4 regions of the Streptomyces sp. NBC_00236 genome follow, and region 4 is predicted to be linked to each of the others. Evidence: riboswitches for the same ligand, from Rfam matches in the RefSeq annotation. Region 4 holds a riboswitch; each other region holds the start of a gene.
The links. Region 4 has a riboswitch for S-adenosylmethionine ahead of thrC (threonine synthase). Riboswitches for the same ligand answer to the same signal wherever they lie in the genome.
Positions count from the first base shown of each region.

Region 1 (7,595 bases), 2.6 Mb from region 4:
TCCAGTTCGAGCCGGACCTCCTCGTCGGCCCGCTCGGCACCGGCCCGCTCGGCCTCCTCGCCGGCGGCGGCGACCAGCTTGACCCAGCCGGCCGGGCGCAGCACATAGGCCGCCGCGGCCACGTCGACGGGGTCCGCGGCGGCGGGCGGCGAGCCCGCCACCAGCGCGGCGGCCAGCTCCGGCTGGGCCTCCTTCAGCCGTTCACCGATGCGCCGGCGGAAGGCAGGGTCGCCCTCCAGCGCGGCCGCCATCGCGTTTCCCGCGAACTTGGCACGCCTAGTGGGCGTGAAGCGCGCGTACTGTCGGAGCTGGGCCGGGAGTTCGGTGACCGTGAGACCGCCGAACGCGTCCGAGACCAGCGCGACGACGCGACGCCGCACGCCTTCGGGCAGCGGGCGGTCGAGCACCTCCACGGCGTCGCCGGCCGCATCGGCCGGCGTGGCGCCGCCAGCGGGCTGCTCCACCTTCCGTCACCTCATTTTTTATGTCCGCACGGCCCCGTCAGGAGTCGGCACCCGGCCTGTCGACTAGTTCGATCTGGTCCACCGCGTTGCACCAACGACAGCGCACCGACTCGATGGTCTCACTGACCACCTCGCGTTCTTCGACGCTGGACTCACCGGCCAGGTCGAGGTGAACGTACTCGACCACCTTGGAGGAACGCGTCACGTCGAACCTCGTCAGATTTCCGCAGAGCGTGCAGCGCCAGCGGGTCCCGTCGGTCGGCTGGGGAACCGTCGTCATCGTTGCGTCCTCTTTCGTCGAGCCGTGAGCTGCCGGACAAGGTTCTCGCGGTGCGCCGTCGAACTGCGGATGTCCTCTCGTAACCCTACGGCCTCGGTGCTTCCCACCGGCACGGCGAGGCGGTCTGTCCCGATCCCTCCGCTTGCGTCATGCTCTGTTCATGATCGATCGGCGGGCTGCGGCCGGCAGAATCCTGCGGGCGGCCACCTCGGGCGGGCCGCCGGTGACCTACGCCCTCATCGCCCTGTGCTGCGTGGTCTTCGTGATCAGCCCGCTGTCGGGGTTCAACCCGGTCTACGGCACCGCGGACGCACTGCTCGCCGCCCAGGCCGGCTACTTCGAACGCTGGGGCGTGATCCCGAGCGAACTGTGGGACGGCTCCGCGCACGCCGTCCTCACCCCGCTCACCGCACTGTTCGTGCACGGCAACTGGCTGCATCTGCTGGGCAACATGCTGTTCCTGTACGTATTCGGGGCGATGGCCGAGGAGCGCATGGGCCACACCGAGTTCGCGTTCTTCTACCTCGGCTGCGGGTATGTCGCCCTGCTCGCCTACGCGGCCGCGCACTCCACGTCCGACCAGACACTCGTCGGCGCGTCGGGAGCGATCTCGGCGGTCCTGGGAGCCTTCCTCTACCTCTTCCCCCGGGCCCGGGTGACCAGCCTGTTCCCGTTCCTGCTGTTCCTGCCGCTGCGCTTCCCCGCCTGGATCGTGCTGGTCTTCTGGTTCGTCCTGCAGTGGCTGGCGGCCGAGGGGGCGGGCAGCGGGCCCGGGGTGGCCTATCTCGCCCATGTGGTCGGCTTCGCCACCGGGTTCCTCTATGCCTGGGGGCGCTATCGCCGTGGGGCCAGGGCCTTGCGGCCGGATCAGGCCGGATAAGGGAGCGGGGTCCGGTGCGTGCGGCTGCAAGGCGGAGGAGGAGTCACTGCGGAGCATGGGCGAGCGACGACAACGCCGCAGATGCGCGTGCCGGGGCCCGCGAGCCCGGCATGATCCGGCCGCAAGGCCCTAGAGTGAAGTCTCCAGCCACGGCCACCGAGGGAGAAAGCCAGCCGTGATCACCGCGATCGTACTCATCAAGACCAGCGTGGACCGGATTCCCGAGATCGCCGAGGCCATCGCCGCGCTGGACAGCGTCAGCGAGGTCTTCTCGGTCACCGGTACATACGACCTGATCGCCATGGTCCGGGTGTCCAAGCACGACGACCTCGCCGATGTCATCCCCGGCCGGATCAGCAAGATCCCCGGTGTCGAGGGAACCGACACGCACGTGGCGTTCCGTACGTACTCGCAGCACGACCTGGAGGCGGCCTTCGCCATCGGTCTGGACGCGTAGCCACGTCAGCATGTGAGGCCGGGTACGGACAGTCGTCCGTACCCGGCCTCACATGCTGACGGGCCTCAGACCTGGGTGGCGGTGCCCCGGTCCGGGACGCAACGGCCGTCCTCGGTGCGGTACTTCCACTGGGCGCCCTCGCTCACGAGCTCCTTGACCGCCCGCAGGAAGCGCTCGACGTGCTCGTCCGGCGTACCGGCGCCGAAGCTGACCCGGATCGCGTTGAGGGACTTCTGGCCCGGCTCGGCCTCCGGCGCGCCGCACTCCCCGACGTCCTGCGGGTCGCTGCCGAGCAGGGTGCGTACGAGGGGGTGGGCGCAGAACAGTCCGTCGCGCACCCCGATGCCGTACTCGGCGGAGAGCGCCGCGGCGAAGTGCGAGCTGTTCCAGCCCTCCACCACGAAGGAGATGACGCCGACCCGCGGGGCGTCATCACCGAACAGCGAGAGCACCTTGACCTCGGGGACCTCGGCGAGTCCGGCACGGACCGCGGTGACGAGGCGCTGCTCCCGGGCGACCAGGCTGTCGAACCCGGCCTCGGTGAGGGCCTTGCAGGCGGAGGCGATGGAGTAGACACCGATGACGTTGGGCGAACCGGCCTCGTGACGGGCCGCGGTGGTGTGCCACTCGACGTCCACCCCGCCGTCGGAGCGCCGGGCGACCTGGCGGGAGGCGCCGCCGCCGGCCAGGTAGGGCTCGGCGGCGGTCAGCCAGTCGGAGCGGCCGGCGAGGACGCCCGAGCCGAACGGCGCGTACAGCTTGTGACCGGAGAAGGCGACCCAGTCGACGTCCAGCTCGGCGATGTCGACGGGGTGGTGCGGGGCCAGCTGGGCGGCGTCGAGCACGATCCGGGCACCGTGGGCGTGCGCGGCGGCGGCGAGCTCCTTGACCGGCCACAGCTCACCGGTGACGTTGGAGGCACCGGTGACGCACACCAGCGCGGGCCCGTAGGGGTCGCGGCCGGCGAGTGCGCGCTCCAGGGTCTCGACGGCCTGGTCCGGGGTGCGCGGGGCGTTCAGGTACGTCACCCGGGCGTCGCGCCAGGGCAGCAGCGAGGCGTGGTGCTCGGTCTCGAAGACGAACACCTGGCAGTCGGCGGGCAGGGCGGCGGCGAGCAGGTTGAGCGAGTCGGTGGTGGACCGGGTGAAGACCACCTGGTCGTCGGCGCGGCAGCCGAGGAACTCCGCGACGGTGACGCGGCTGCTCTCGAAGAGGTCCGTGGACAGCTGCGAGAGGTAGCCGGCACCGCGGTGGACGCTGCCGTAGTACGGCGCGTACGCGGCCACGTCGTCCCACACCCGCTGGAGGGCCGGAGCGCTGGCCGCGTAGTCCAGCGCGGCGTAGGTGACCTCGCCGCCGGTGACCAGCGGAACCGTTACATCCTTGCCCAGAACCGGCAGCGGGGCACAAATCGACCGATCGGTGGCAGCAGTGAGGACAGACATGACGAACTCCCGTAACAGGCAGGCGAATTCCGCGCGCCTGCGGATACGCGGCAGCACGGAGGAAGAAAGAAGGATGTGCGGAGGAGGGCCGAAAAGCCCTATCGCATTCGCTTGCTCACAAGAGGCTCCCTGAGGACCAGGACCCCACGGGTGGACATCTCACGACGTCGAGGGGTCCGCGCTTGCCGCAGACCTCGCTGCCTGCGGCCTGGTCTTCACCCGGGGCACCCCGCCACGGACGGAGGGTTGCCGGACAGCGGGCCGGGGCCGTAGTCGCTGTCACTCATGACCTGCGCAGCATCTTGCCATACGTACGCGAACGCGCAAGGCGCAGTCCATGATCTGGACTGCGCCCTGCCTCATATCCGCGCCCGGAGCCGTCTCAGGCGTTGCTGGCCACGACCCATCTCTCCAGCGCCCGCCCGGCCGCGCCCGAGTCGATGGACTCGGCGGCCTTCGCGATTCCCGCGGTGAGCTGCTCGGCGAGCGTGCCCTCGCCCGGGTCCAGCGCGACGAGCGCCGCCGCCGAGTTGAGCAGGACCGCGTCCCGTACGGGGCCCGTCTCGCCGGCGAGCAGCCGGCGGGCGACATCCGCGTTGTACGAGGCGTCGGCGCCGCGCAAGGCGTCCACGGGGACCAGGTCCAGGCCGACGTCGCGCGGGTCGAAGGCCTCCTCGCGCACCGTGCCGTTCCTGGCGATCCAGACACGGGAGGTCGCGGTGGTGGTCAGCTCGTCCAGACCGTCGTCGCCCCGGAAGACCAGGGAGGAGTTGCCGCGTTCGGCGAGGACGCCCGCGACGATGGGCGCCATGCGCAGGTCGGCGACGCCGATCGCCTGCGCGCGCACCTTGGCCGGGTTGGTGAGCGGCCCGAGGATGTTGAAGGTGGTCGGCGCGCCGAGCTCCGCCCGGGCCTTCGCCGCGTACCGCAGGGCGGGGTGGAACTTGACGGCGAAGCAGAACGTGATGCCCGCTTCCTCGGCGACCTCGACGACGCGCTGCGGCGGCAGGTCCAGGTTGACGCCGAGCTTGCCCAGGACGTCGGAGGAACCGCTGGCCGACGACGAGGCGCGGTTGCCGTGCTTGACGACCTTGGCGCCCGTACCCGCCACGACGATCGCCGACATGGTGGAGATGTTGACCGTCTTGGCCATGTCGCCGCCGGTGCCCACGATGTCGACCGTGCGGCCCGGCACATGGATGGTCGTGGCGTGCTCGTACATCGCACGGACCAGGCCGGAGACCTCCGTGACGGTCTCGCCCTTGGCCCGCAGCGCCACCGCGAAGCCGGCGATCTGCACATCGGTCGCCTCGCCGCTCATGATGCGGTCCATCGCCCAGGCGGTGTCGTCCTCGGTCAGGTCCTGGCCGCGCAGCAGGGGGGTCAGCACGCCGGGCCAGGAACGAGCCGCCACGCTGTCGCCGCCTGCCGGGGTCACAACGTTCATGGTCCGCTCCTGGGGTCCACAGCCGATAAAGGGGATGGGGCCACCCTATCGAGCCCCGTGGACAGCGAAGAGCCCCGTCCATCGAATGGACGGGGCTCCTGCTGTGGCGATCAGTTCAGGTGATCAGTGGTGGCCGTGGCCGCTGGTGATCTCCTTGTACTCCTCGGCGGTGGGCTTGGCGATCTGGTTGTTCTCGCCGTAGAAGCCCTTGCTGAGCCTGGCCCGCAGCTTCTGCACCAGGGACACCTTGCGCTTGACGCCGTTCTCGTCGACCAGCGGGCCGATCTCGACCGGCTTGTACTGCTCGTGCGCGGTGAGCGTGTGCAGCTGAGCGGGTGCCAGCGGCTCGTGGACCTCGACGAACTCACCGTGCGGCAGGCGCTTGATGAGGCCGGACTCGCGCCCGTGCAGCACCTTCTCCTTGTCGCGGCGCTGAAGGCCGAGGCAGATCCGCTTGGTGACGATGAACGCGATGACCGGTCCGGCGAAGAAGAAGATCCGGACGAACCACGAGATGGCGTTCAGCGACAGGTGGAAGTGCGTGGCCCACAGGTCGTTTCCACCACCCACGAGACCGATGAAGTACACCGTGATCCAGGCGACACCGAAGGCCGTCCGGGTCGGCGTGTTGCGCGGGCGGTCCAGGATGTGGTGCTCGCGCTTGTCGCCGGTGACCCAGGACTCGATGAACGGGTAGACCGCGATGGCCCCCAGGATCACACCGAAGAGCGTCAGCGGGATGAGTACACCCAGGACCAGGGTGTGGCCCCAGAGGTTGATCTCCCAGCCAGGCATCACTCGGATCAGACCCTCGGCGAAGCCCATGTACCAGTCGGGCTGGGCGCCGGTGGACACCTGGTCCGGGCGGTACGGGCCGATGGCCCAGATCGGGTTGATCGAGGCGATGCCCGCGATGACGGCGATGACACCGAAGACCAGGAAGAAGAAGCCTCCGGCCTTCGCCATGTACACCGGCAGCAGCGGCATGCCCACGACGTTCTTGTTGGTCCGGCCGGGACCCGCGAACTGCGTGTGCTTGTGGTAGAAGACCAGGATCAGGTGGCCCACCAGCAGCCCGAGCATGATGCCCGGCAGCAGCAGGATGTGGATCGAGTAGAACCGTGCGACGAAGTCGCCGCCGGGGAACTCCCCGCCGAACAGGAACATCGAGATGTAGGTGCCGACGATCGGCATCGACAGGATCGCGCCCTGCGTGAAGCGGACACCCGTACCCGAGAGCAGGTCGTCCGGGAGCGAGTAACCGGTGAAACCGGTGAACATGCCCAGGACGAACAGCAGGAAGCCGAACAGCCAGTTGATCTCACGGGGCTTGCGGAACGCACCCGTGAAGAACACGCGCATCATGTGCACGAACATGCCGGCCAGGAAGATCAGCGCGGCCCAGTGGTGGATCTGCCGGACGAGCAGACCACCGCGGACGTCGAAGCTGATGTCCAGGGTCGAGGCGTAGGCCTCGGACATCCGGATGCCCTGCATGGGCTCGTACGGGCCGTGGTACACGACCTCGTTCATGCTCGGGTGGAAGAACAGCGTCAGGTACACACCCGTGAGGATGATGATGATGAAGCTGTAGAGGCAGATCTCACCGAGCATGAAGGACCAGTGGTCCGGGAAGATCTTGCGCATGTTGGCCTTGGCCAGGGAGTAGATCCCGAGCCGGCCGTCCGCCCAGTCGGCAACCTTCTCACCGGCGGGCGCCTTGCGCTTCGTATCGGTCGCAGTACTCATCCGCGCTCCCAGAATGCAGGACCGACGGGCTCTTCGAAGTCACCGAGCGCCTCGAGGTTGCCCTCGCTGTTCACGCCGATCCGCAGCTGCGGAAGAGCGTGACCGGCCGGACCGAAGATGACGCGGGCGCCGTCGGAGAGGTCGAAGGTGGACTGGTGGCACGGGCAGAGCACGTGGTGCGTCTGCTGCTCGTACAGGCTGATCGGGCAACCGACGTGGGTGCAGATCTTGGAGAAGGCCACGATTCCCTCGTGGGCCCACTCGCGCTCGCGCTTGTCCTTGATGTTGTCCGGCTCGATGCGGATGATCATCAGTGCGGCCTTGGCGATCTGCACCTGGAAGTCGTGCGCGTCCTCCTCCAGGCCCTCGGGCATGGCGAAGGTCAGCGAACCGACGACGACGTCCTCGGGACGCAGCGGCTCCATCGTGTTCATGTTGATGAGCTGCTTGCCCTTGGCCCACAGCGTCGAGCGGAGCTTCTTCTCCGGCAGCGGACCGAGGTCACGCAGCAGCACCACACCGGCGAGCGGCACCAGGGCCAGCGCGCCGAACATGGTGTTCCGGATCAGCTTGCGCCGGCCGAACGCGGACTCCTCGGCACCTGCCGCGAAGTCGGCGAGCACCTTCGCCTTGACCTCGGGCTCGGCCGCGATCGCGTGACGGTCGTCCGCGACCTCGACGTCCGACATCAGGGTGCGCGCCCAGTGGACGGCGCCCGCGCCGATCGCGAAGAGCGCCACGCCCAGGGTCAGACCCAGGGAGAAGTTGAGCACGCTCACATGACCGAACGGGAAGATGTAGACGATCTTGTCGACCGGGAAGATGACGTAGGAGGCGATGAAGCCGACCGTCGCCAGCATGGACAGCGTGAAC
Region 1 is NZ_CP108100.1:1,996,440-2,004,034, forward strand. Features, by position in the region: gene OG446_RS08815 (NYN domain-containing protein) at 1-464, opposite strand, end outside; gene OG446_RS08820 (hypothetical protein) at 502-744, opposite strand; gene OG446_RS08825 (rhomboid family intramembrane serine protease) at 905-1,624, shown strand; gene OG446_RS08830 (Lrp/AsnC family transcriptional regulator) at 1,800-2,081, shown strand; gene OG446_RS08835 (aminotransferase class V-fold PLP-dependent enzyme) at 2,147-3,526, opposite strand; SAM riboswitch class IV at 3,700-3,817, opposite strand; gene trpD (anthranilate phosphoribosyltransferase) at 3,909-4,973, opposite strand; gene qcrB (cytochrome bc1 complex cytochrome b subunit) at 5,097-6,722, opposite strand; gene qcrA (cytochrome bc1 complex Rieske iron-sulfur subunit) at 6,719-7,595, opposite strand, start outside.
Region 1: linked by a shared signal. The riboswitch ahead of OG446_RS08835 (aminotransferase class V-fold PLP-dependent enzyme) and the one ahead of thrC (threonine synthase) in region 4 are both predicted to bind S-adenosylmethionine.

Region 2 (7,595 bases), 2.8 Mb from region 4:
AGACAGCGGAGGGCCATTATCGGGGAGGGAAGCCCGTTCGGGAAGGGCGCCCCGGCCCTGCGCATCGGCCAGGCGGAGCGGTCCCGAGCTCTCGTCGACGTCACCGCTTGGACCAGGAGCGGTCGCCGTCTGCGGCCCGGAGGGACGCAACCACTGCTGCGGCCTCGACCTGCGACGGCCTCGTCAGTCGGCCCGTATGCCGGTCCCGACGCACGTCAGGGCCGCGCAGCACTGCTGCTGAGCGGCCCTGTCACTTGTGCTCCCCGCACCATCCGCTGCCGGTCGACGCCCGGTGTTCGTGCGAGCCGGCCGGAGCGGGGGCGGGTGGGGCAGGCGGTGCTGACGGGTGGCCCGGGGCGCCGCCAGGTGTGTGCAGTACCCGGCGGGGACGTGCCACCTCAGCTCGCGGTCGCCTGATTCTCCGCTTCGGCAGCGTGGCGGTATTGGGCGTTGATGCGCTGAGCTTCTTCGAGCTGGTCTTCCAGGATGACGATGCGGCAGGCGGCCTCGATGGGGGTGCCCTGGTCGACGAGTTCCCGGGCGCGGGCTGCGATGCGCAGCTGGTACCGGGAGTAGCGGCGGTGGCCACCCTCGGAGCGCAGCGGGGTGATGAGGCGGGCTTCGCCGATGGCGCGGAGGAAGCCCTGGGTAGTGCCGAGCATGTCGGCTGCCCGGCCCATGGTGTAGGCGGGGTAGTCGTCGTCATCGAGACGGCCGAACGAGTCGTCTGCTGTCATTTGCACCTCTCTGCGGAACGCGTGGAGGGGCCCGAGTGCCATGTGGCACCCGGGCCCCGAAGGAACTGCTACACCATCTGCCGGCCTTGATACTGTGCCGGCCTTCTGTTTCCGCCGACCCGACCTGGAACGCGTCGGGGTTGCGGGGATCGCGGTTGCTTGACCGGAGACCACCTCACTATCGATGTCCTGCGGTACCCGGGCTCAAGGCTTCCGCCCGGGCGATCCTGATGGCGCCTGGTCCTCCGTTTCTTCCCTCTGGGATCAGTCACTTACCTGTTACTGGTACTGCTGGTGATGCGAACTGCTTCGTGGCCTGCGACAGCGCCACTCTTCGGCAGCCAGCCCCGTTGCCCGTCCTGCGTCTGCTCTGGCTTGGAACCCCACTGCCGAACCTCCCGGCACGCGCGCCCGCAGCCGACGCCTTCACCGAGGTGCTGCTCACTGACTTCACTGCTGGGTACTGCGCTTGCCGAACTACTACTGCGTGAACTGCGGTCCTGCTCACGGCAGCCCCTGATCACTGCGGGCCGCCCGGTGCGGTCGTCAGTCCCGTCGCCGTCCTGCAACAGCCTGGCTTCGAAACTCCACCACCGCACCGTCGTGCGAACTGCGGATACTGCTGCCCGGCAGTTCGTCTCTGCCGGGCCCTGCTGTCTCTCTGGGCTACGAGAGAAACCATAGCCACACCACAACCCAATGTCTACTCCCGCCAACATAGATTTCCGTGTGTCAGGTCGAGCGGTAGTCGGCCTTGGTCACCGACCGGGTACGCGGCGGTCACGCGTCGGCCGACTCACCCGCGCTGACCAGGTACGTCATGCCGGATCGATGCCGCCGACACCGGAGCCGCCGGCCGGCGCGGCAGGGACAGCCGACACGGCGACCCGCCCGATCGCCTCGGTGGGGGCTATGCCACGGAGGCGTGGCCCCCGGCAAGGTCGCCCTCGTCCCCCGCCTCGACCTCACAGAGCCGGCCGCCCTCGTACCCGACGTTGACCAGCCCGGCCGCGCCCCGCGCTCCGGCTCCCCCGGACACCGCGCCCTCGCCATTGCCGTACTCGAGCTTCAGCGCATGCCAGCGCGCCAGCCAGTACACGCGCCCGCGGTGACCGGCGAGGGTGTCCCGCAGTGCGGCGGGGGCATGGGTCCACACCGGAGGGAGGTCACCCGCGTAGTCGAAGGCGGCCCGCAGTTCGATCCATCCGTCGTCGCGGACATCACCGGAGGTGAGCAGGACCTCGACGGCCTGCCCCGGCTCCTGGCGGCACTTCTTCGCGTGGATCCAGTGCACGCGGTGACCCGCGGCATAACGCGAGCAGTCGTCGCTCCGCACGGAGTCGTTCTGGGTGAGGTGACGCAGCATGGTGAGGTTCGCCTTCCGGGCCGAGGACCCGGAGCGCCTGCACCGTGGTCCGCTGTTCCCCGTGCCCTTCGCGCGGGGCAGGTCGTCACCCGGAGCACCCGCAGCGGAGCGGGGTGCCGTCCAGCAAGCCGGGGCTGTGCACTGGAACTCATGACCCGTGCAGGACTCTAACGCACGCAAACCAGCCGTCCCGACGGGTGGTCAGGAGCGAGCGGACGCCCGCGGACGCCCACCGCCCGCCCCCAACCTCCTCCCCAGACAGGGCCACTCACCCGGTGACGAGGCCCGGGTCGCTCGTACCGGCCTGACCGGTCTCGACATGTCCGGCGAAGCGCCGCAGGAAGGTGGCGTCCACGTCGGAGACGACGGTGACGTCGTACCAGTTCCCGCTTCCCCGCAGGTCGAGCACATGCTTGACGGTGGCGCCCGCACGGACCTCGAAGGTCTGCACGCCGCCCCCGTACCCGGCCGCGCTGCGTACGGTCAGCCGGACCGTGGCGGAGCCGCCGTGGACGAACGTGAGCTCAAGCCCTCCACCGGACGCGACATGACGAGCCGTCACCTCCGGTCCCGCCACCTTGCCCCCGGCCCGGAAGGTGCGCAGGAAGCCGTTGGGGCCATGGACGGTGAGGTCGGTCACTCCCTTGGAGTAGGCCGTGTTCCAGCTGTCCGCGAGGGACTTGCCCGCCTCGGTGGTGTACGTCCACGGCCCGTCGGTGCGGTTGGCGGAGGTCACCAGGAACTGCGCCCCGGCCGCGGCGCCACCGCTGAAGGTGAGGCGGTACTTGCCGGTGGCCGGATCGGCCGCACCGTCGACGAAGGGCGCGTAGCGCAGCGGCCGGGTGGGCCGGGCGCCCTTCTCCTGCTTGGGCAGGCTGCCTGCGGCGGGCGGCGCGGGAGTGTAGTCGGGATGCCGGAGGCGGTCCGGAGGCTCGTAGGCGTCGGTCGACGGCAACGACACGTCCGAGACGTCCGCACGACCGAAGTCGAAGGCGGAGGTGAGATCGCCGCAGACCGCGCGTCGCCAGGGCGAGATATTGGGCTCGTGCACACCGAAGCGCTGTTCCATGAACCGGATGACGGAGGTGTGGTCGAAGACCTCGGAGCACGCGAACCCTCCGGTGCTCCAGGGGGAGACGACGAGCATGGGCACCCGCTGACCGAGCCCGTACGGCCCGGCGGCGTACCGGATGTCACCGGGGAAGTAGTCGGCGGCGGTGTCCACGGTGGACAGCCCCTGCGCGGGACCCGAGGGCACGAAGGGCGGCACCACGTGGTCGAAGAAGCCGTCGTTCTCGTCATAGGTGATGAAGAGGGCGGTCCGGCCCCAGACCTCGGGGTCGGCGGTCAGTGCGTCCAGTACCTGGGAGATGTACCAGGCACCGTAGTTGGCGGGCCAGTTGGGATGCTCGCTGTACGCCTCGGGCGAGACGATCCACGAGACCTTCGGCAGCGCGCCGGCCCGGACGTCGGCCTTGAGGTCGTCGAGGAGCCCGCCGCCGTTCTTGATGTCGGTACCGGTGCGGGCCTTGTCGTGGAGCGGATCCCCGGGCTCGGCGTTGCGGTAACTGTTGAAGTACAGCAGCGAGTTGTCGCCGTACGTACCCCGGTAGGCATCGTTGATCCACCCCCAGGACCCGGCGGCGTCCAGCCCGTCGCCGATGTCCTGGTAGACCTTCCACGACACCCCGGCCCGCTCCAGCCGCTCCGGGTAGGTGGTCCACCCGTAACCCGCCTCGTCGTTGCCGAGCACGGGACCGCCTCCGGAACCGTCGTTCCCCGTGTACCCGCTCCACAGGTAGTAGCGGTTGGGGTCGGTACTCCCGATGAACGAGCAGTGGTACGCGTCGCAGACGGTGAACGCATCGGCCAGGGCGTAGTGGAACGGTATGTCCTCACGTGTGAGGTGCGCCATCGTCGTCGCGGTCTTGGCCGGCACCCACTGGTCGTACGCGCCCTTGTTGAACGCCCGGTGCCCGCCTGCCCAGTCATGGTTCAGGTCGCGGAGGAACTGCAACCCGAGCTCGTCGGCGGGCGGCCGGAACGGCAGCACCTCCTTGCCGAGGAGGTCCTTCTGATGCCAGACCGGCTTTCCACTGGGGAGCGTGACCGGTCGCGGATCACCGAAGCCGCGAACGCCGTTCATGGTGCCGAAGTAGTGGTCGAAGGAACGGTTCTCCTGCATCAGGACGACAATGTGCTCGACGTCCTGCAGGCTGCCCGTACGCCCCTTCGCGGGCAGGGAGGCGGCGCGGGCGATGCTGCTCGACAACGCGGTGTAGGCGGCTGTCCCTCCGGCGAGTTGCAGGAGGCGGCGACGGTTCAGTTCTGCCATGGGTGGGGGCCTCTGTGGGGTGAGGGGATATGGGGCGAAGGCGACTGGAGTGTTCCAGAACCGACGGTGCCGGCGGAAGGCCCGTGCGGTGTGCACGGGGTGTCGATCGACCGAACTCCCGGCGGCGGAGCCGACTGCGCACACCGCTCGCGCGCCACACCCAACGCGCGATCACCCCGGCCACCCCACACCGGCCGGCGTCCTACGCCTTCACTCCCACGCCTCCGAACGCGTCCACATCGGCCGCCACCGTCGCGCTGTCGGCATCGGGATACCACTCGCTGAGCCGTACGAAGCCGGGCTCGATCATGCTCAGGCCGTCGAAGAGGGTCTCGATCTCCCTGGGCTCACGGACGTAGTACGGGACGGCACCGCTCTCGATGTACGCCTTCTCCGCGGCGATCATGCCCTCGCTGGTCCGCGTGCCGTCGTACACGACGAGGAGACTCCCGGACGGCAGCCCGTCCATGAGCGCGCGCACCACGTCACGTGCCTGGGCGAAGTCACCGGCATGGCCGAGTATGCCGAGCAGCATGAGCGCGACGGGCCGCTCGAAGTCGAGGGTCTTCGCCGCCTCGGCCAGGATGACGTCGGGCCGGTAGAGGTCGGCGTCGATGTAGTCGGTGACCCCCTCCGGCGTGCTGGTGAGCAGGGCCCGCGCATGCGTCAGCACCAGCGGGTCGTTGTCGACGTACACGATGCGCGCGTCCGGGGCGATCGCCTGCGCGACCTGGTGGGTGTTGTCAGCAGTGGGCAGGCCGGTCCCGATGTCGAGGAACTGCCTGATGCCCCGTTCCTGGACCAGGTGACTCACCGACCTGCGCAGGAACTGCCGTCCGGCCACGGCCACATCGACGAGGCCGGGAAAGAAGGCCTTGATCTGGTCTCCGACTTCACGGTCGACCTCGTAGTTGTCCTTGCCGCCCACGAAGTAGTTCCAGAACCGGGCCGAATGAGGGCGTGTGGTATCGATCCGCGCCGATATGCCGACTCGGGCAGGCACTTGGTTCTCGCTCACGGGTGCCTCCTGGCACAAACGGTGTTGAGGGACGCTCTCAACCTAACCCGGTGCCGTGCCCGCCTCTCGGCGCATCAGCCACGGAGACTCGGACAGAACTCCTCGGCCGTCTCACGTCACCGCACCAACTCACCCGGGTTGGGGGACTTGCCCTGCTTCACTGCGAAGTTCGCGTCCTGTGGGGAATCATGCGGATCATGGCCCAACTCGAAGCGCGCGAAGTGCCGCTGCACAAAGTCTTCTGCAGTGACTACGACTTTCGGATCCCCGACTACCAGCGCCCATACGCATGGCAGCCCGAACAGGCCCAGCAGCTCCTGGCCGACCTGGAGGAAGCCCTCCTGCGGGGCGACGGGGAGCCCTACTTCCTCGGCTCTCTGGTCCTCGTCAAGGACAGCGGATCCGCCGAGGCCGACGTCATCGACGGTCAGCAACGTCTGACGACGTTGACCATCCTGCTGGCCGTGCTGCGCGATCTGGCGCAGCAGCCCGATGTGGTGACCAATCTGGTAGCGATGATCTCCGAGCCCGGGAACACGGTCCTGGGTCTGAAGGCCAAACCCCGTCTCACTCTGCGTCCCCGGGACGCCGACTTCTTCCAGCAGCACATTCAGACCGCCGGTTCCATCAGCACACTCCTGGTGCTGAACCCGCACAATCTCAGGACGGACGCGCAGAGGGCTGTCCAGGCCAACGCGCTGGCACTGCACACCGCCTTGGCCTCCTGGAGCGACGAGCAGCGACTCTCCCTGTGCAAGCTGATGGGGGTCCAGACCTTCCTGGTCGCGGTCAGCACCCCTGACCTGGACAGCGCCCACCGGATCTTCAGCGTCATGAACTCCCGCGGCCTCGATCTGTCGCCTGCTGACATCTTCAAGGCGCAGATCATCGGGGAGATCGACGAGGAGGTCTCGGAGACGTACGCCAGGCGGTGGGAAGATTCCGAGGAGAGCCTTGGCCGCGAGGACTTCTCCGACCTCTTCTCCCACATCCGCATGATCTTCTCGGGCGAGCGGGCACGACAGGAACTGCTCAAGGAGTTCCAGAGCCAGGTCCTCGTCCACTACAAGGGCGGTCGCGCCAAGGAGTTCGTGGACCAGGTACTCGTGCCCTATGCCGAGGCGTCGGCGGTGATCCGTGACAAGGCGTACGCGGCCGGAGACGGGTCGGATCAGGTCAATCTGTGGTTCCGCAGGCTCCTGCTGCTGGACAACAACGACTGGTGGCCGGCCGCGCTGTGGGCACTCAGGTCACACGGAGACGATCCGGTGTGGCTGGGTTCCTTTCTCCGGTCACTGGAAAGACTCGCGGCAAGCATGTTCGTCCGACGTGTCTACACCACTCCCCGTGTCCTCCGCTTCGCCGAGTTGCTTACCGAGCTGAAGGAGCTGACCCCGGACAGGAGCCTCGAAGCCCCGGCCTTCCAACTGACCGAGACCGAGCGGGCCGAGACACTGCGCCGGCTCGACGGCGAGGTCTACCACGAGTTGAGGACGCGGCGATACATCCTGTTGCGGCTCGACGAGTTGGTTTCCGAGGACGACATCGTGGCGACCTACGACGCTCCGCGCATCACGGTCGAGCATGTGCTCCCCCAGAATCCCGATCCGCAGTCGCAATGGCGTGCGGACTTCACCACGAGCGAACGCGCTCTGTGGACGCACCGCCTGGCCAACCTGGTGCTGCTCAGCCGTGCCAAGAACTCCCAGGTTCAGAACCTCGACTTCACCGACAAGAAGGAGCGGTACCTCAAGCGGGGCGTCGTCACGTTCCCCTTGACCACACAGGTACTGGGGCAGGAAACCTGGACGCCCGAGCACCTGGAGAAGCGCCAGGTGGAACTCATTGGCCTCCTGGCCGAGGAATGGCAGCTGTAGCACCCCGGGCACGACGTTCGGATTCGCCGACCCGATCGGAGTCCGGTCGCCGCTCGGACTGCCCGTCGCTGCGACGGGCAGTCACAGGTGGCCGCACCTGGCATCGTCCGCGTCGGTTGCCGTGATCCGGCGGTAGAGGGTGAGGAAGAACTCCAACTCTTCGCTCTCCACGGCGCTCGCACGCCCCGAAGCGAGGCGGCTCCGGGCCTCCTGACTCACGCGGCTCAGGTGACCCACGTGGTCCAGGTGGTGCCAGAGCAGG
Region 2 is NZ_CP108100.1:7,372,644-7,380,238, reverse strand. Features, by position in the region: gene OG446_RS32850 (MerR family transcriptional regulator) at 399-737, opposite strand; gene OG446_RS32845 (hypothetical protein) at 1,648-2,103, opposite strand; SAM riboswitch class IV at 2,150-2,259, opposite strand; gene OG446_RS32840 (phosphocholine-specific phospholipase C) at 2,372-4,438, opposite strand; gene OG446_RS32835 (SAM-dependent methyltransferase) at 4,641-5,456, opposite strand; gene OG446_RS32830 (DUF262 domain-containing protein) at 5,654-7,333, shown strand; gene OG446_RS32825 (hypothetical protein) at 7,415-7,595, opposite strand, start outside.
Region 2: linked by a shared signal. The riboswitch ahead of OG446_RS32845 (hypothetical protein) and the one ahead of thrC (threonine synthase) in region 4 are both predicted to bind S-adenosylmethionine.

Region 3 (7,595 bases), 3.3 Mb from region 4:
CACCGTGCTCGTTCCGTTCGAGGAGCAGCCGGTGCCGGCTGCCGAACCGCACGACGAACGGGCCGGTGGACCGGGCCTCGGCGCGCAGCAGCAGCGCAGCCTCGGCCGCCCACCGCCCGGTGGCGCAGCGCCGGCCCGGCGGGATCAGGGCCCGTACGCCCGCCTCCACGCCCGCACCGTCAACGGCATCGGCATCGGCAGGCGGGCGGTCGGCCCCGGACCGGATGCGCAGCTCGCCCGTCCTGCGGGCGTCCCACAGATGGCGGTGCAGGTCGAGGCGGAAGCGCCGGCTGGGGCGGGGATGCGGATGGCGGCGGGCGCCCGCGTCGGAGCGGGAGCCGTCCCACAGCGCGAGGCTGATCCGCTGGCCGGCATCGGCCCGGGCCGGTGGGGTCCTGACCACGAGATGCAGGGAGTTCCGGTCGCCCGGCTCCCCGGTTTCGTACCGTGCCAGAGCCATCGTCAGACCCGGGCGCAGCAAGCCGTGCGGTGCGATTCTCGGCAGGTGCCAGCGCAGCAGGTCCGGCACCAGATGGCGCAGGTCGGCCCGCACCCGGGCGGCGAGTTCCCGGCCGTGTGTGTGCGCCAGGGTGCGGAGTCGGAGATCGACGTCGATGCCCGCGGCGGCGCATGCCCCGGCCCAGTCGCCGGCGCGGCGGCGGGCGGTCGCGGTCTCGATCATGGAGGGCGGCACGGCGAACTCGCGTACGCGCAGCCAGAAGGTGAAGAAGGGATCCCTGTTCGCGTTCTCAGTGAGCATCAGCACTCACCTTGCGCGGACGGGTCCCCCAATCCGAGAGCAGTGTGTGTTGTCATCGGGAGGCAGAGTAGCGGCCCGCTCGGACGCCCGCCAGGCAATTTCGCGCGGCTCCTTCCGCATCCGGCGCTCGCTCCAGGCAGACGAGGACGTACACCCCGAGCAGCGGTCGCACCGCCCCGAGTCCTGGAGCGAGAGCCGGCTCCGGTTCGGGTGCGCGCTCCCCACGCGCCTCGTCGTCGGACACTCGCACGGGGGGCGCGCATCTCCTCCTCCAGCTCGTTCCTCAGCCGGTCGACGGGACGGCTGCCGGCACCGGCACTGTCGCTCCTGCCGGAGCGGGCCCCGCGAGTACCGGGGCCCAGGCGAACGGCGGGTCGGGGATGTCGCGTCGGAGTACCGGGGCGACGTCGGACTGGAAGAGTGCGAGCGAGTCCCGGTGCTGGGCATCGGTGAGGCCGCCGGCGTCCGCGTGCAGATGCAGGACGGTGTGTCCGAACTGCTCGTGGTAGCGGTGCACCTTCTCGATGATCTGCTGGGGGCTGCCGATCAGCGCCGAGCTGCGCTCGACGAAGTCCTCCAGGGTCGGGAACACCGGCTCGACGCCCAGCTGCTTCTGGAACGCGAGATAGCCCTCGAACACCGGCCGGTAGGCGGCGACGGCCTCCTGCGAGGTCCGGGCCGTGTGGAAACCGGCCGTCCCCGCGCCGACCACCGCCCGGGCAGGGTCATGGCCGTAGTGCTCCCACCGCTCGCGGTAGTGGCGGATCAGTTCGGCATAGGGCTGGATCTCGTGGGTGACGTTCGCCGAGAACAGCGGGTCCCCGTAGCGTGCGGCAAGATCGACCGAGTCCCGGCTCGTGGCGCTGCCGTGCCACACCCGGACGGGCTGCTGGAACGGTCTGGGCCACACCTCCGCCCCGGCCAGCCCGGGGCGGAAGCGCGGAGAGGCGGTGACCTTGTCCTCGCGCCACAGTCTGCGGAACAGTTCGTAGCTCTCGGCGTTGCGGTCCCACTGGTCCTCGGGGGTGACGTGGAACAGCTCGCGCTGCGCCGTCCCGTTGCCCTTGCCGATGATGAGGTCGAGGCGCCCCCCGGACAGATGGTCGAGCGTGGCGTAGTCCTCGTACGCGCGCACCGGGTCGAGCAGGCTCAGGGTGGTGACGGCGGTGAACAGCCGGATGCGGGAGGTGAGCGCGGCGATGTGACTGAGCACGACGGGCGGCGAGGAGGAGATGAACGGGCGTTCGTGCCGTTCGCCGACACCGAAACCGTCGAAGCCGAGCTCCTCGGCCAGCAGGGCGTTGCCGATCACCTCCCGGAAGCGTTCGCCGGTCGTCTTCCGGACACCGGTCACCGGGTCCGGGGCATGGACGATGAGAGTGACGGCCAGGAACTTCATGACGCCACCCGCTCGGCCGCCGCCGCGTCGGGACGGGCCAGGCCGAGGTGGTCGCGCAGCGTCGTGCCCTCGTACTCCGTGCGGAACACACCGCGCTCCTGAAGGAGCGGTACGACGGTGTCGGCGAAGACGTCCAGCCCGCCGGGTGTGATGTGCGGGACGAGGATGAAGCCGTCGGCGGCGTCGGCCTGGACGAAGTCGTCGATGGTCGACGCGACCGTGGCCGCCGAGCCGACGAAGGCCTGACGGTTGCCGGTCTCGATGACGAGGTCACGGATCGACCAGTTCTTCGCGGCCGCGAGCTCCCGCCACTCCCGGGCGGTGGCCAGCGGGTCACGGTACATGCGTACCTGGGCGCGGCCGCGGGCGATGGTGTGTTCACCGAGGTCCGGGTCGATGTCGGGAAGCGGCCCTTCGGGGTCGTACGCGGACAGGTCGCGGTTCCAGACGAACTCAAGGTGCTTGATCGCGGTGGCGCCGCTGACCTGCTGCCGACGTACCTCGCGGGCCAGTTCCTGTGCCTCGGCGTCCGTGTCACCGAGGACGAAGGTCGCGGCGGGCAGGATCAGCAGCTGGTCGTGGGTGCGGCCGTGGCGGGCGAGCCGGCCCTTGACGTCCGTGTAGAACGCCTGCCCCTCCTTGAGGGTGCTGTAGCGGCTGAAGATCGCGTCGGCGCCCTCCGCCGCGAACTCGCGTCCTTCGTCGGAGTCACCGGCCTGGAAGATCACCGGTCGGCCCTGCGGGCTGCGCGGGACGTTGAACTGCCCCTCGATGTCGAAGTGCTGCCCCTTGTGCACGAAGGATCCGGCCCGCGCGTCCCGGAGGAAGGTGCCCGTCCCCCGGTCGGCGACGATCTCGTCGCCGTGCCATGAGTCGAACAGTTCGTTGGCCGTGGCGAGGAACTCCCTGGCCCGGGAGTAGCGCTCCTCCTGCGGCAGGAATCCGCCGCGGCGGAAGTTCTCGCCCGTGAAGGCGTCCCACGAGGTGACGACGTTCCATGCCGCGCGCCCGCCGGAGAGGTGATCGAGGCTGGCGAACTGGCGGGCCACCTCATAGGGCTCGTTGAACGTGGAGTTGATCGTGCCGGTGAGGCCGAGGCGCTCGGTGACGGCGGCGAGAGCCGACAGTACGGTGAAGGTGTCGGGGCGCCCCACGACGTCCAAGTCGTAGATCTGTCCGCCCTGTTCACGGAGACGGAGCCCTTCGGCGAGGAACAGGAAGTCGAACTTGGCGCGTTCGGCTGTGCGCGCGAAGTGCGCGAACGAGCTGAACTCGACGTGGCTGCCGGCCGCGGGGTCGCTCCACACGGTGGTGTTGTTGACTCCGGGGAAGTGGGCGGCGAGATGGATCTGTTTGAGCGGCTTGCCGTTACTGGTGCCGGCGCCGTTGCTGGTGCTCATGTCGGTGTTCCCTCCGGCTCAGACGGTGGCGTAGCGGTTGGCGGGGCGGGCGAGGCCGAGCAGCCCGCGCAGGGTGTCGGCCTCGTAGGCGGTCCGGAAGGTGCCCCGGCGCTGCAGTTCGGGTACCAGTTCGCGAGTGATCGCCGGAAGGTCGTGTCCGGTCGCCGCGGGGCGCAGCCGGAATCCGGTGAGCCCGGCCCGCTGCCACTCCAGGAGCAGGTCGGCCAATTGCGCGGGTGTGCCGGTGAACACCTTCGCGTCGCTGGTGTACGGGTGCCCCGCGAGGCCGTCGAGACGGTCCCGGCGGGCCGCTGCGGCCGCGGGGTCGTCGTCGAGGAAGACGACGAGGTCCCCGAAGATGTGGAGGGGCTCCGCCGCCCGCCCGGCTGCGGCCTGTTCGGTGCGGATCTCGTCGACGACGCTGCGGGCCCGGCCGGTGTCGTGCGGGGTGATGTAGCCGATGTCCGTGGAGCGGGCCACCAGTTGGAAGGGCACGCTCTGATGCGCGAGGGCGCTGACGACCGGCTGCCCCTGCGGGGGCCGGGGCGTGATCGAGGGGCCCTTGACGCTGAAGTGCCGTCCCTCGAAGTCGATGTAGTGCAGTTGCTCGCGGTCGATGAAGCGGCCCGTGGCGACGTCGCGGATCTCCGCGCCGTCCTCCCAGCTGTCCCACAGGCGGCGCACCGCCTCGACGTAGTCGGCGGCCTCCTCGAAGAGTTCGGCGGTCAGCGCGCGTACGGAAGGCGTGTCCAGGTCCTCGACGCGGAACGGCGGGAATGTCCGGCGGCCGAAGTGGGCCGCTTCGTGCTGCCGGGCCGACACCTGGACGCGCAGACCGGCCCGGCCGGTGCTCACGTAGTCGAGCGTGGCTATCGCCTTGGAGATGTGGAACGGCTCCGTGTGCGTGGCGACCACGGTGGGGACGAGTCCGATGTGCCGGGTCAGCGGGGCCACGCGAGCGGCGATGAGTACCGCGTCGAGGCGCCCGCGCTCCTGGTCGGTGCGGTCGTCGGGCCCCGTGAACCGCGAGGACTGGAGCCCGAGCGCGTCCTCGATCGTCACGAAGTCGAGCAGGCCGCGTTCGGCCTCCTGGACGGTGTCGGTCCAGTAGGCGGCGGTGAGCAGTTCCCTGGGCCGGGCCTCCGGCTCGCGCCACGCGGCCGGGTGCCAGCCCGCGCCGTTGAGCGCGACGGCGAGGTGCAGGGAGGAGGACAGGGGAGGGTGCGGGGATGACGATGCGGACACGACAGGGTGCCTTCCTGATCGACCGTGGTTGATCGCCGGGCCTCGTCGGGAGGTTCGGCGTCGCGGGTACGGATCAGGAACAACAGAGCGCGCCGGCCACGCGCTGGAGGTCGATGTGGGGCCGGGAGTAGAGGTGGACGCGGCGCCGTGGCGCGAGCACCCTGACGAGCGGGCAGGTCACCGCTGGCATGACCGTCGCCTCCGCTCTGCCGGCTCGGCGGGCCCGGAGGCCTCGCGCTTGCGGAACCCGGACGGGCCCCGCCTGGTCGTCACCTGGAGCACCCCACCGCGCGGGAGGGTTGCCGGTCAGCAGGCCAGGGCCTGACGCTGACACTCATGACCTGTCTCCGGAACGCTACGCGCGCGGGCGGCGCCACGCAATGCCCTGCAGATCATGGCCGTACGCACCTTGCCGTGAGCCACAACACCACGGCGGCACCGGGCATTCCGCGTGCGGCGTGATTCGCTCACATCCTCTGACGCCTGCGACGGATCAGTCCGTCAGGCCGGCGGCGAGGGTCGCCCCCAGCTCCCAGCACGCCTCGGTGTCGGCCTTGGCGGGTTCTCCCGTGACCGTCACGGCGTCGGTCGCGCGGCGCCATCCGAGACCGGTCGTGATCGACTCGATGGCCCGGACAGCGCCGGTGACGTCGTTGCCGCCGTGCACGTAGTACCCGAAGGGGCGGCCACGCGTCGCGTCCAGGCAGGGATAGTAGATCTGGTCGAAGAAGTGCTTGAGGGCGCCGGACATATAGCCGAGGTTCGCCGGGGTGCCGAGCAGAATGCCGTCGGCTGCGAGTACGTCGGAGGCCGTCGCGGCAAGCGCTGCCCGGCGCTCGACCCTGACGCCCTCGATCCCGTCGGTCGTCGCACCGGAGACGACGGCTTCGAACAGTGCCTGGCAGTTCGGCGAGGGCGTGTGATGCACGATCAGGAGAGTGGCCACACCTCCGCACCCTGCCGTGATCCCCGCGCGGCCGCAAGCCGGGTCCGGCTCGCGCACCGCGGCACCGGCGGACTGTGACGTCCGGTACGGGTCCCGCCGGATCGGGCGGCCGGGGCGATGAGCGAACCGTTTGTCCTGCGTCCGTGATGTCGTCGACCATGGGCCTGTTCACCGATGACTGGTTCGACGGAGAGGCACGGCATGACATCCGGCAAGGACGCCCGGCAGGGTTTCGTCATCCTCGCGGACGACCTCACCAGTGCCGGGGACGGAGCCGCGCCCTTCCGCCGGAGCGGCCACGGGGCACGGATCCTCATGTCCACCCCGGCGGCGGAACTCCCGCCCCGCACGGGCGTGACCGCGGTCGATCTCGGGACCCGGCTGCTGGACGAGGACGCCGCCGCCGCACGCACGGGCCGGGCCGCCCGCCGGTTCGCCGGGTCCGTGCTCCTCTTCAAGACGGTGGATTCGACCCTGCGCGGCCATGTCGCGGCGGAGCTGCGGGCCGCATGGGCGGGATCGCGGCGGCGGGCCGTCATCCTCGCTCCCGCCTTTCCCGCGGAGGGCCGGGTGACGGTCGAGGCTGTCCAGTACGTGCGGGGCGTACCGGTCCACGAGAGCGAGTTCGCCCGCGACCCCGTTCATCCGGTGCGGTGTGCGGACCTGATGACCGTGTTCCCGGACGCCGTCGCGGTCGGACCGGACGGGGCGGCCGAACTGCCCGGCCTCATCGGCCGAGGCGCTCTGATCGTCTGCTCCGCCGCGACGGACGGCGACCTCGGCCGCCTGGTCGCAGCGGTCCCCCACCTCGACGACGTCCTGTGGGTCGGCTCGCCCGGACTGGCGGCCGCCCTGGCCCGACGATGCGCGCGCGAGGACGGACCGGTTCCGCCCGCACCCGCACCGGCCCGCCGTCCACTCGTCGTCGTCGGCAGTGCTCATCCGGCGACCCGGCGACAACTGGCCGCGCTCCGCGCCCGAACCGACGTCCGGGGGGTCACCGTCGGCAAGGATCCCGCCCCGGCGGTGGAGGCCCTGCGCGCCCTGGCCGCACCCGTCCTCACGGTGCAGACACCCGATGAACGTCATGCACCGCACACCGCGCGTGAGCTCGCCCGTTCCCTCGCCTCGGTCGTGCGGACACTCGCCGCTGAGCGTCTGGCCGACGCACTCGTCGTCACCGGCGGAGAGACCGCCGCGGGCGTGTTCCAGGCCCTCGGCATCAACGGCATCGATCTGCTCGACGAGCCCGAACCCGGCGTCGCCCGCGGAACCCCGCTCGGCTCGTCGTCCCTCCCCGTCCTGATCAAGGCGGGCGGCTTCGGCGACGACGAGATGCTCCTGCGGCTGTGCCGTCTGGTCCGGCAACCGCTCAGTACCCGCCACTGAAGGGGCGGGCCCGAACCGACGGCGTGCGCAGCGGGCCCCCGGCCGTCGCGCGGACTCCGGGAGCGTGTCAGGACCGGTGTCCGAAGAACTCGACCTCCGCGACGGCCACCCGGCGCCCCTTGCCCGTGCCGTACGCGGAGTCGACCGTGAGCCGTACGGCGACCGTGTCCGATCCCCGTACGTCGAACGTCTGCTGGCCCGGCTCGTCGGCCAGCCGGACCGTCCGCCTGCTCTCCTTGCCGTCCTTCGAGGTCAGGACCACGGTGATGCGGGCGGGCCTGGCCTGCGTGAGGAATTCGTCCTTCCGCGCCGAAGTCCCGGAGAACACCACCATCTTCAGCAGCCGGACGGGCTGGGTGAACGAGCAGTCCAGGTACTCACCGGCTCCGTCACCGCTCTCCCGCGGGGCCCAGTACCGGTTGTTGAACCCGTCGAAGGCCGCCGTCACCGGATGTC
Region 3 is NZ_CP108100.1:7,935,323-7,942,917, reverse strand. Features, by position in the region: gene OG446_RS35410 (hypothetical protein) at 1-760, opposite strand, end outside; gene OG446_RS35405 (LLM class flavin-dependent oxidoreductase) at 1,044-2,159, opposite strand; gene OG446_RS35400 (NtaA/DmoA family FMN-dependent monooxygenase) at 2,156-3,559, opposite strand; gene OG446_RS35395 (LLM class flavin-dependent oxidoreductase) at 3,578-4,804, opposite strand; gene OG446_RS35390 (putative leader peptide) at 4,878-4,994, opposite strand; SAM riboswitch class IV at 5,034-5,146, opposite strand; gene OG446_RS35385 (flavodoxin family protein) at 5,298-5,750, opposite strand; gene OG446_RS35380 (four-carbon acid sugar kinase family protein) at 5,952-7,139, shown strand; gene OG446_RS35375 (NADase-type glycan-binding domain-containing protein) at 7,207-7,595, opposite strand, start outside.
Region 3: linked by a shared signal. The riboswitch ahead of OG446_RS35390 (putative leader peptide) and the one ahead of thrC (threonine synthase) in region 4 are both predicted to bind S-adenosylmethionine.

Region 4 (7,595 bases):
ACGACGTCGGCTCGTACGACATCGACTCGGCGGAGAACGTCCATACCTTCAACTGGCTGAAGTCGAACCTCGTAGACAAGGGTCTCGTCGGACCCGTCGCCCCCCGCAAGCTCGACCGGGCCAAGGCCTTCGAGGCGTTCACCAAGGGCCATGTCGGCATGCTCAACGGCCACCCCACCCTGATGGAGGAGGCCCAGAAGCAGGGCGTCAACTTCGGCATGGTGCAGCTGCCCGGCGCCGACGGGCCCACCAAGACGTCGATGGGCGTCGCCGACTGGATCATGGGGTTCAAGCAGAACGGCCATCGTGTCGAGATGGGCAAGTTCTTCGACTTCATGTTCAGCGACGAGAACGTCATCGCGTTCGCCGACAAGTACGACCTGCTGCCGGTCACGGACAGCGCGTCGGCGTCGATGGAGGACACCGCCAAGTACAAGCCGCTGCACGAGTTCCTGGCCGCGCTGCCGGACGCGGAGTTCTATCCGTTCGGCAAGACGTCCTGGGCCCAGGCCAGTGAGTCGATCAAGGAGAACATCGGCAAGGCGGTCGAGCCGGGCGCGAACCCGGAGAGCGTGCTCCAGCACATCGCGCAGGAGTCCTCGGCGGCCGAGAGCGCGGAGTAGCGGTCCACGGCCCGCGCAATATATTGGCTGATATGACCGCCCTCCCCCCGAACGGCCCCGACGAGCCCGCCCCTCCTGCCGCACTCTCCGACCGGGACCGTGCGGTCCTCGCGGTCGAGCGTCAGTCGTGGGCGGGGCCGGGCGCGAAGGAGCGGGCGATCAGGGAACAGCTCGGCATCTCCCCGACCCGCTACTACCAGTTGCTGAACGCCCTGCTGGACGACCGGCGGGCACTGGAGGAGGACCCGGTGACGGTGAACCGCCTGCGCCGGGTGCGGGAGGCACGGCGGGGGCGGCGGTGACGTCCGGGGGGCCCGGGGCGGCCGGAGAACCTCCGGACCGATGGACGCCCGAACGGATGCGGGCGGCCCGGCCGCTGCCTCTCCCGGTGCGGCTGGGGCCACGGTCCGACAGCTGGGTTTCCGCCTCGGCGCTCGACCTCTCCGCACCGCCGGAGCAGCCCGGCCTTCCCGCCGAGAGGGCTGAGGGCGCCGAGGTGTGGACCCTGTTGCTGACGGCACAGGGCCCGGCCGCCGAGGCCGCCGGTGCCGCCGCGCTCGCCGCGCCCGAACGCGGGGTGTACAGCGCGCTCGAACCGGGCGCGGCTCGACGCCGGTTCGCCCTGGTCCGCGGCGGACTGCGCCTGCTCGCCTCGGCCCACCTGGGGTGCCCGCCGTCCAGGATCGCGCTCCTGGACGGACCCTGTCCGCTGTGCACACGGCTGCACGACAGCGTCGCGGCTGTGGCGGGGGCGGCGCCGTTGCACTTCTCCTGGGACCGGTGTGGCGATCTAGTGGTCTACGCAGTGTCCGGAACGACGGTGGGAGCAGGCGTCTCCCTGCTCGCCGAGCACGGTGATCCGGACGCGGCAGCGGCCGCGCGACGGGCGGCCCGCCTGACGGCCGGAGGCCGCGCGGTGATGCGCGGCGGGTGCACGGGGCCGGGGATCATCGCGGACCGGACCGTGGACATGGTGGACGTGCCGCACGGTTACAGCGCCGCGGTCGTATGCCACACCGCCCGGCCGGTCAGCCGGCCTGACCCGAACCGATGAGCCCGCGCACCACACGGACCTGCAGCCTCGCCAGCCGCACGATGATCCACGGACCTGCGAAGAGGGCCGCCACACCTCCCGCGAAGTGCAGCGCGACGACCCCGAGGGGATGCGGGCCGCCCCACGCCGGGTCCGGGTAGGAACGCCAGCCCCAGACCGGGTACGTGAGGTTGCGCGCGCAGACGATCAGCCAGCCGGCCACCGCGAGGAACCCCAGCGCGCCCACGAGCATGTTGAGGAAGAAGAACGCGACATGGCGGACGAGGCGCCCGTCCCCGCTGCGGCGGCCGATCTCCTCACCCAGCCAGAACCGGGCACGGATCCGCTCGAAGCCGGGGCCGGACACGGCGACCACCGCGAGCACGGCCAGCAGGATCAGCGGCGCGAGTTCCTCATGGCCGTGGTCCTGGGCGGCCTTCAGGACGTATCGCAGAACGAGGACCAGACTGAGCGCGAGCGGCAGCAGGAGGCAGTACAGCACGTACATCCAGGTCTGTCGCCGTAACAGCAGTTGATGTATCGGGGCATCGGGCACAGCGCGGTCCTTCCTCGGGGCGGACACTTTAAGCCCTTCCGGCCGCCGAGGAGTGGGAATCAAGTCAGCGCCCCGGCCACCCGTACAGGCACTCCGCCCGCAGGCGCCCGCTCGCAGGCCACCGCCTATAGGCTCGGCCCATGGGCAGCACTCCGCACACCCCACCCCTGCCGGCCCCGGTCACCTCCGCCGGACGGGAGGGCCTCGCCGCGCTCCTCGACCGGCCCGACCGCGCCGTCATCGCACTCGATTTCGACGGCACGCTCGCCGACATCGTCCCGGACCCCGAACAGGCCCGCGCCCACCACGGCGCCGTCGAGGCACTGGCCGCGCTGGCCCCCAAGGTCGCGTCGATCGCCGTGATCACCGGCCGCCCGGCCGGCGTGGCGGTCCGCTACGGCGGCTTCGCCGGGGTCACCGGACTGGACCGGCTCGTCGTCCTCGGCCACTACGGTGCCGAACGCTGGGACGCCGTCTCCGGCACCGTCCACGCCCCCGCCCCGCACCCCGGCGTCGCCGCGGTCCGGGCCGAACTTCCCGGCGTACTCGACCGGTTCGACTCCTGGCACGGCACCTGGACAGAGGAGAAGGGCCAGGCGCTCGCCGTCCACACCCGCCGCGCCGCCGACCCGCAGGCCGCCTTCGAGGCCCTGCGCGGCCCCCTGGGCGAGCTCGCCGCCCGCCACGGCCTGATCGTCGAACCGGGGCGCCTGGTCCTGGAGTTGCGCCCTCCGGGCATGGACAAGGGCGTGGCCCTCACCGAGTACGTACGCGAGAACGGCGCCGGGTCCGTGCTCTACGCGGGCGACGACCTGGGCGACCTGGCCGCGTACGCCGCCGTGGAGAAGCTCCGCACCGAGGGCCCGGACGGCATCCCGGGCCTGCTCGTCTGCAGCGGCACGGAAGTGCCGGAACTGGCGGAGCGCGCCGATCTGGCGCTGCCGGGCCCGGGGGCCGTCGTCGGGCTCCTGTCCGCCCTGGCCGAGCGCCTCTAGCGCCGGGGTCCGGGCGGCGGGGTCCGGACGGTCGGTCAGCCCTGGCCGAGGGCGTCCAGCTGGTCCAGGAACCACTGCTGCGGCGGCAGCGCGGTGGCCGCCGCGGCCAGCCGCTTCGTACGGGCAGCCCGCTCGTCGTCCGCCATCGTCAGCGCCTCGTGGAGGGCCGAGGCGGTGGCGGAGACGTCGTACGGGTTCACCGTGATCGCGTCGGCGCCCAGCTCCTCGTACGCCCCCGCCTCCCGCGACAGGACCAGCGCGCAGCCGTGGTCGGAGACGACCGGGACCTCCTTGGCGACCAGGTTCATCCCGTCCCGGATCGGGTTGACGAGTGCGACGTCGGCCAGCCGGTACGCCGCCAGCGAGCGGGCGAAGTCGTCCTTCACGTGGAGGACGACCGGGGTCCAGTCGGCCGTCCCGTACGCCTCGTTGACGGAGTCGGCGACGCGCTGCACCTCGGCCGTGTACTCCCGGTAGACCGCCAGGTCCTGCCGTGAGGGGTAGGCGAACGCGATGTGGACGACGCGCCCGCGCCACTCGGGCCGCTCGTCGAGCAGGGCGCGGTAGGCGAGCATCCCGCGGACGATGTTCTTGGACAGTTCCGTACGGTCCACCCGCACGATCGTCTTCCGGCCGGGGCCGACCTGCTCCCGCAGCGCCGCCATCCGCTCGTCCACGTCCGCCTCATGGGCGCGGCGGCGCAGGAAGTCCGCGTCGGCGCCCAGGCCGTGCACCCCGATCCGGGTGTGCCCGGTGCCGCCGAGGATCTCCGCACAGCAGCCGATGAACGCGTCCGCCCAGCGGCGGGTCAGGAACGCCGCCCGGTCCGCGCCGAGGATGCCGCGCAGCAGCTGCTCGGCGATGTCGTCGGGCAGCAGCCGGAAGTAGTCGACGGGCGCCCACGGGGTGTGCGAGAAGTGGCCGATCCGCAGGTCGGGCCGGAGCTCGCGGAGCATCCCGGGCACCAGCGCCAGGTGGTAGTCCTGCACGAGGACCGCCGCGCCCTCGCCCGCCTCCTCGGCGAGCGCTTCGGCGAAGGCCCGGTTGTACGTCTCGAAGGAGGCCCACTGCCGCCGGAACTCGGCGTCGAAGACGGGCTCGACGGGGGTCTGGTAGAGCAGGTGGTGGACGAACCAGAGCACCGAGTTGGCGATGCCGTTGTACGCGTCGGCGTGCACTCCCGCGTCGATGTCGAGCATCCGGACACCCGGTTCGCCGACCCCGCGCCGCACCGCCTCCCGGTCACCGTCCCCGAGGGCGGCGCAGACCCACATCTTGTCGTCCACGGCGCTCAGGCCGGAGACGAGACCGCCCCCGCCGCGCTTGGCGTCGAGGGTGCCGTCCTCGCGCAGCGCGTACGAGACCGGGCCGCGGTTGGACGCGACGAGTACCTGGGCAGCGGGCTGAGGGGCGTGCTCGGAGACCATGGGCGAAATCTAGCCCGATCATGAACCGCCCAAACGTGCGAAAGCAGGCCACGTCACGCCGCGCGGCGTGAAACGTGCCCCTCGATTCACGCCGCGCGGCGTGAGACGTACTCCTCGATCTCGCGCATCGGCGGCCGTTCCTCGGTGTCCACCGGGTAGGTGTGCGGCACGAACCCGTGCTCGCCGCGCTCGAACTGGGTCAGCGACGGGCGGACCAGATGCCCCCGGGACAGCCGGAGTTGAGCGGTCCGGTAGATGGCGGCCGCCATCCGGCCGAGCGCCTGGCCGTCCTGGTGGCGGTGCTTCCTGACGCCGACGTCGACCTGGGCGAGGGCGTCCAGGCCGACCGTGTGCAGGGCGTCGACGAGCAGGCCCAGCTCCACTCCGTAACCGACCGGAAACGGCAGCCGCTCCAGCAGCGAGCGGCGCACGGCGTACTCGCCGCCCAGCGGCTGGACGAACCCGGCCAGCTGGGGCCAGTGCAGATTGAGCAGCGGGCGTGCCACCATTTCGGTGACCCGGCCGCCCTGACCGGTGGTGTCGCCGAACGGGCGGTCGTACATGGCCTTGACGAACTGCACCGAGGGTTCGGTCAGCAGCGGGCCGACGATGCCGGAGACGAAGTCCGCCGAGAAGTCCTTCAGGTCCGCGTCGATGAAGCAGACGATGTCGCCGCCGGTCACCAGGAGTGACCGCCACAGCACCTCGCCCTTGCCGGGGACGGCCGGAACGCGGGGCAGGATCGCGTCGCGGTGGACGACGCGGGCGCCGGCCCGGCGGGCGACCGCGGTGGTGGCGTCCGTCGAACCGGAATCGATCACCACGAGCTCGTCGACCAGCCGGACCTTCTCCATGAGCTCGCGCCGGATCGTCGTGACGATGTCCCCGACCGTCTCCGCCTCGTTCAGCGCCGGCAGCACCACGCTCACCGTCGGGCGGCCGTGCGCCTCGTTCCTGGCGTCGAGCAGACGGTCCAGCGGACGGTCGGCGGCTGACCAGGAACGCCTGGTCAGCCAGCGTTCGACCTCTTCCAGCACGGTCGATACTCCCTGTATGTGATCCATCTCGCGGTACGGACGACTATCTCAACAGTCCAGTGCTTCGGTTACAGTCTTGAACAACGCAGATGGCCGTCGCATGCCGGGGTCCGTCCGCCGATAAACGCCTGGATCCATGGTCCAGTGCCACAGCGCTCATCCAGAGGGACAGAGGGAACGGCCCGTTGAAGTCCCGGCAACCCTCCCGCCGACCGCGAGGTCAGGTGGGGAAGGTGCCAATTCCGTCTCGTGACGAAATGCGTCGCGAGGAAGATGAGGAGAAAGGGCCTCGCCATCATGGCTATCGAGACTGTTGCAGCACCCACCGAAACTTCCGTGGACCTCGGTCCCGCCGCGGCGCTTTCCTGCCGCGAATGCGGAGAGCGATTCGCACTCGGCCCCCTTTTCGCCTGCGCGTCCTGTTTCGGGCCGCTCGAAGTGGCGTACGACCTGCCGAGCGGCTCTCCCGACGAGCTGAAGAAGCGCATCGAGGCCGGGCCCAACAACATCTGGCGCTACGCGCCGCTGCTGCCGGTCCCCTCCGATGTCGCCGACAAGCCCAACATCAACCCGGGCTTCACCAAGCTGGTCAAGGCCGACAACCTCGCCCGTGAACTGGGCGTCACCGGCGGTCTGTACGTCAAGGACGACTCCGGCAACCCGACGCACTCCTTCAAGGACCGCGTCGTCGCGATCGCCGTCGAGGCCGCCCGCGCCTTCGGATTCACCACCCTGTCCTGCTCCTCCACCGGCAACCTCGCGGGGGCCGTCGGCGCCGCCGCCGCCCGGGCCGGCCTGCGCTCCTGCGTGTTCATCCCGCACGACCTGGAGCAGGGCAAGGTCGTCATGGCCGCGGTGTACGGCGGTGAGCTGGTCGGCATCGAGGGCAACTACGACGACGTCAACCGCTTCTGCTCCGAGCTCATCGGCGACCCGCTCGGCGAGGGCTGGGGCTTCGTCAACGTCAACCTGCGCCCGTACTACGGCGAAGGCTCCAAGACGCTGGCCTACGAGATCTGCGAGCAGCTCGGCTGGCAGCTGCCCGACCAGATCGTCATCCCGATCGCGTCCGGCTCGCAGCTCACGAAGATCGACAAGGGTCTCCAGGAGCTGATCAAGCTCGGCCTGGTCGAGGACAAGCCGTACAAGATCTTCGGAGCCCAGGCCGAGGGCTGCTCCCCGGTCTCCGCCGCCTTCAAGGCCGGGCACGACGTCGTACGGCCGCAGAAGCCGAACACGATCGCCAAGTCCCTGGCGATCGGCAACCCGGCCGACGGCCCGTACGTCCTGGACATCGCCCGCCGCACCGGTGGCGCCGTCGAGGACGTCAACGACGAGCAGGTCGTCGACGCGATCAAGCTGCTGGCCCGCACCGAGGGCATCTTCGCCGAGACGGCGGGCGGGGTGACGGTCGGCGTGACGAAGAAGCTGATCGACGCCGGTCTGCTGGACCCGTCGCTCACCACCGTCGTCCTGAACACCGGTGACGGCCTCAAGACGCTGGACGCGGTGGCCGCCACCTCGCAGGTGAGCGCCACGATCCGCCCGAGCCTGGACGCCTTCCGCGCCGCGGGCCTCGCCGCGACCAGCTGAGAAGCTTCCGACCACCCGAGACTTCAGGAAGGGCACCCACCATGAGCGTCAAGGTCCGTATCCCCACCATCCTCCGCACCTACACGGGCGGTCAGGCCGAGGTCCCGGCAGAGGGCGAGACCCTCTCCCAGGTCATCGAGTCCCTGGAGAAGGACCACCCGGGCATCGCCGCCCGCGTCCTGGACGACCAGGGCAAGCTGCGCCGCTTCGTGAACGTGTACGTCAACGACGACGACGTGCGCTTCGAGGGCGGCCTGGACGCGGTCACCCCGGACGGCGCCGGCATCTCCATCATCCCGGCCGTCGCCGGCGGCTGCTGAGCCACGGCCCG
Region 4 is NZ_CP108100.1:4,602,814-4,610,408, forward strand. Features, by position in the region: gene OG446_RS20885 (extracellular solute-binding protein) at 1-623, shown strand, start outside; gene OG446_RS20890 (DUF3263 domain-containing protein) at 656-925, shown strand; gene OG446_RS20895 (hypothetical protein) at 982-1,677, shown strand; gene OG446_RS20900 (sensor domain-containing protein) at 1,652-2,212, opposite strand; gene otsB (trehalose-phosphatase) at 2,353-3,207, shown strand; gene OG446_RS20910 (alpha,alpha-trehalose-phosphate synthase (UDP-forming)) at 3,243-4,634, opposite strand; gene OG446_RS20915 (glucosyl-3-phosphoglycerate synthase) at 4,721-5,671, opposite strand; SAM riboswitch class I at 5,825-5,951, shown strand; gene thrC (threonine synthase) at 5,969-7,264, shown strand; gene OG446_RS20925 (MoaD/ThiS family protein) at 7,306-7,584, shown strand.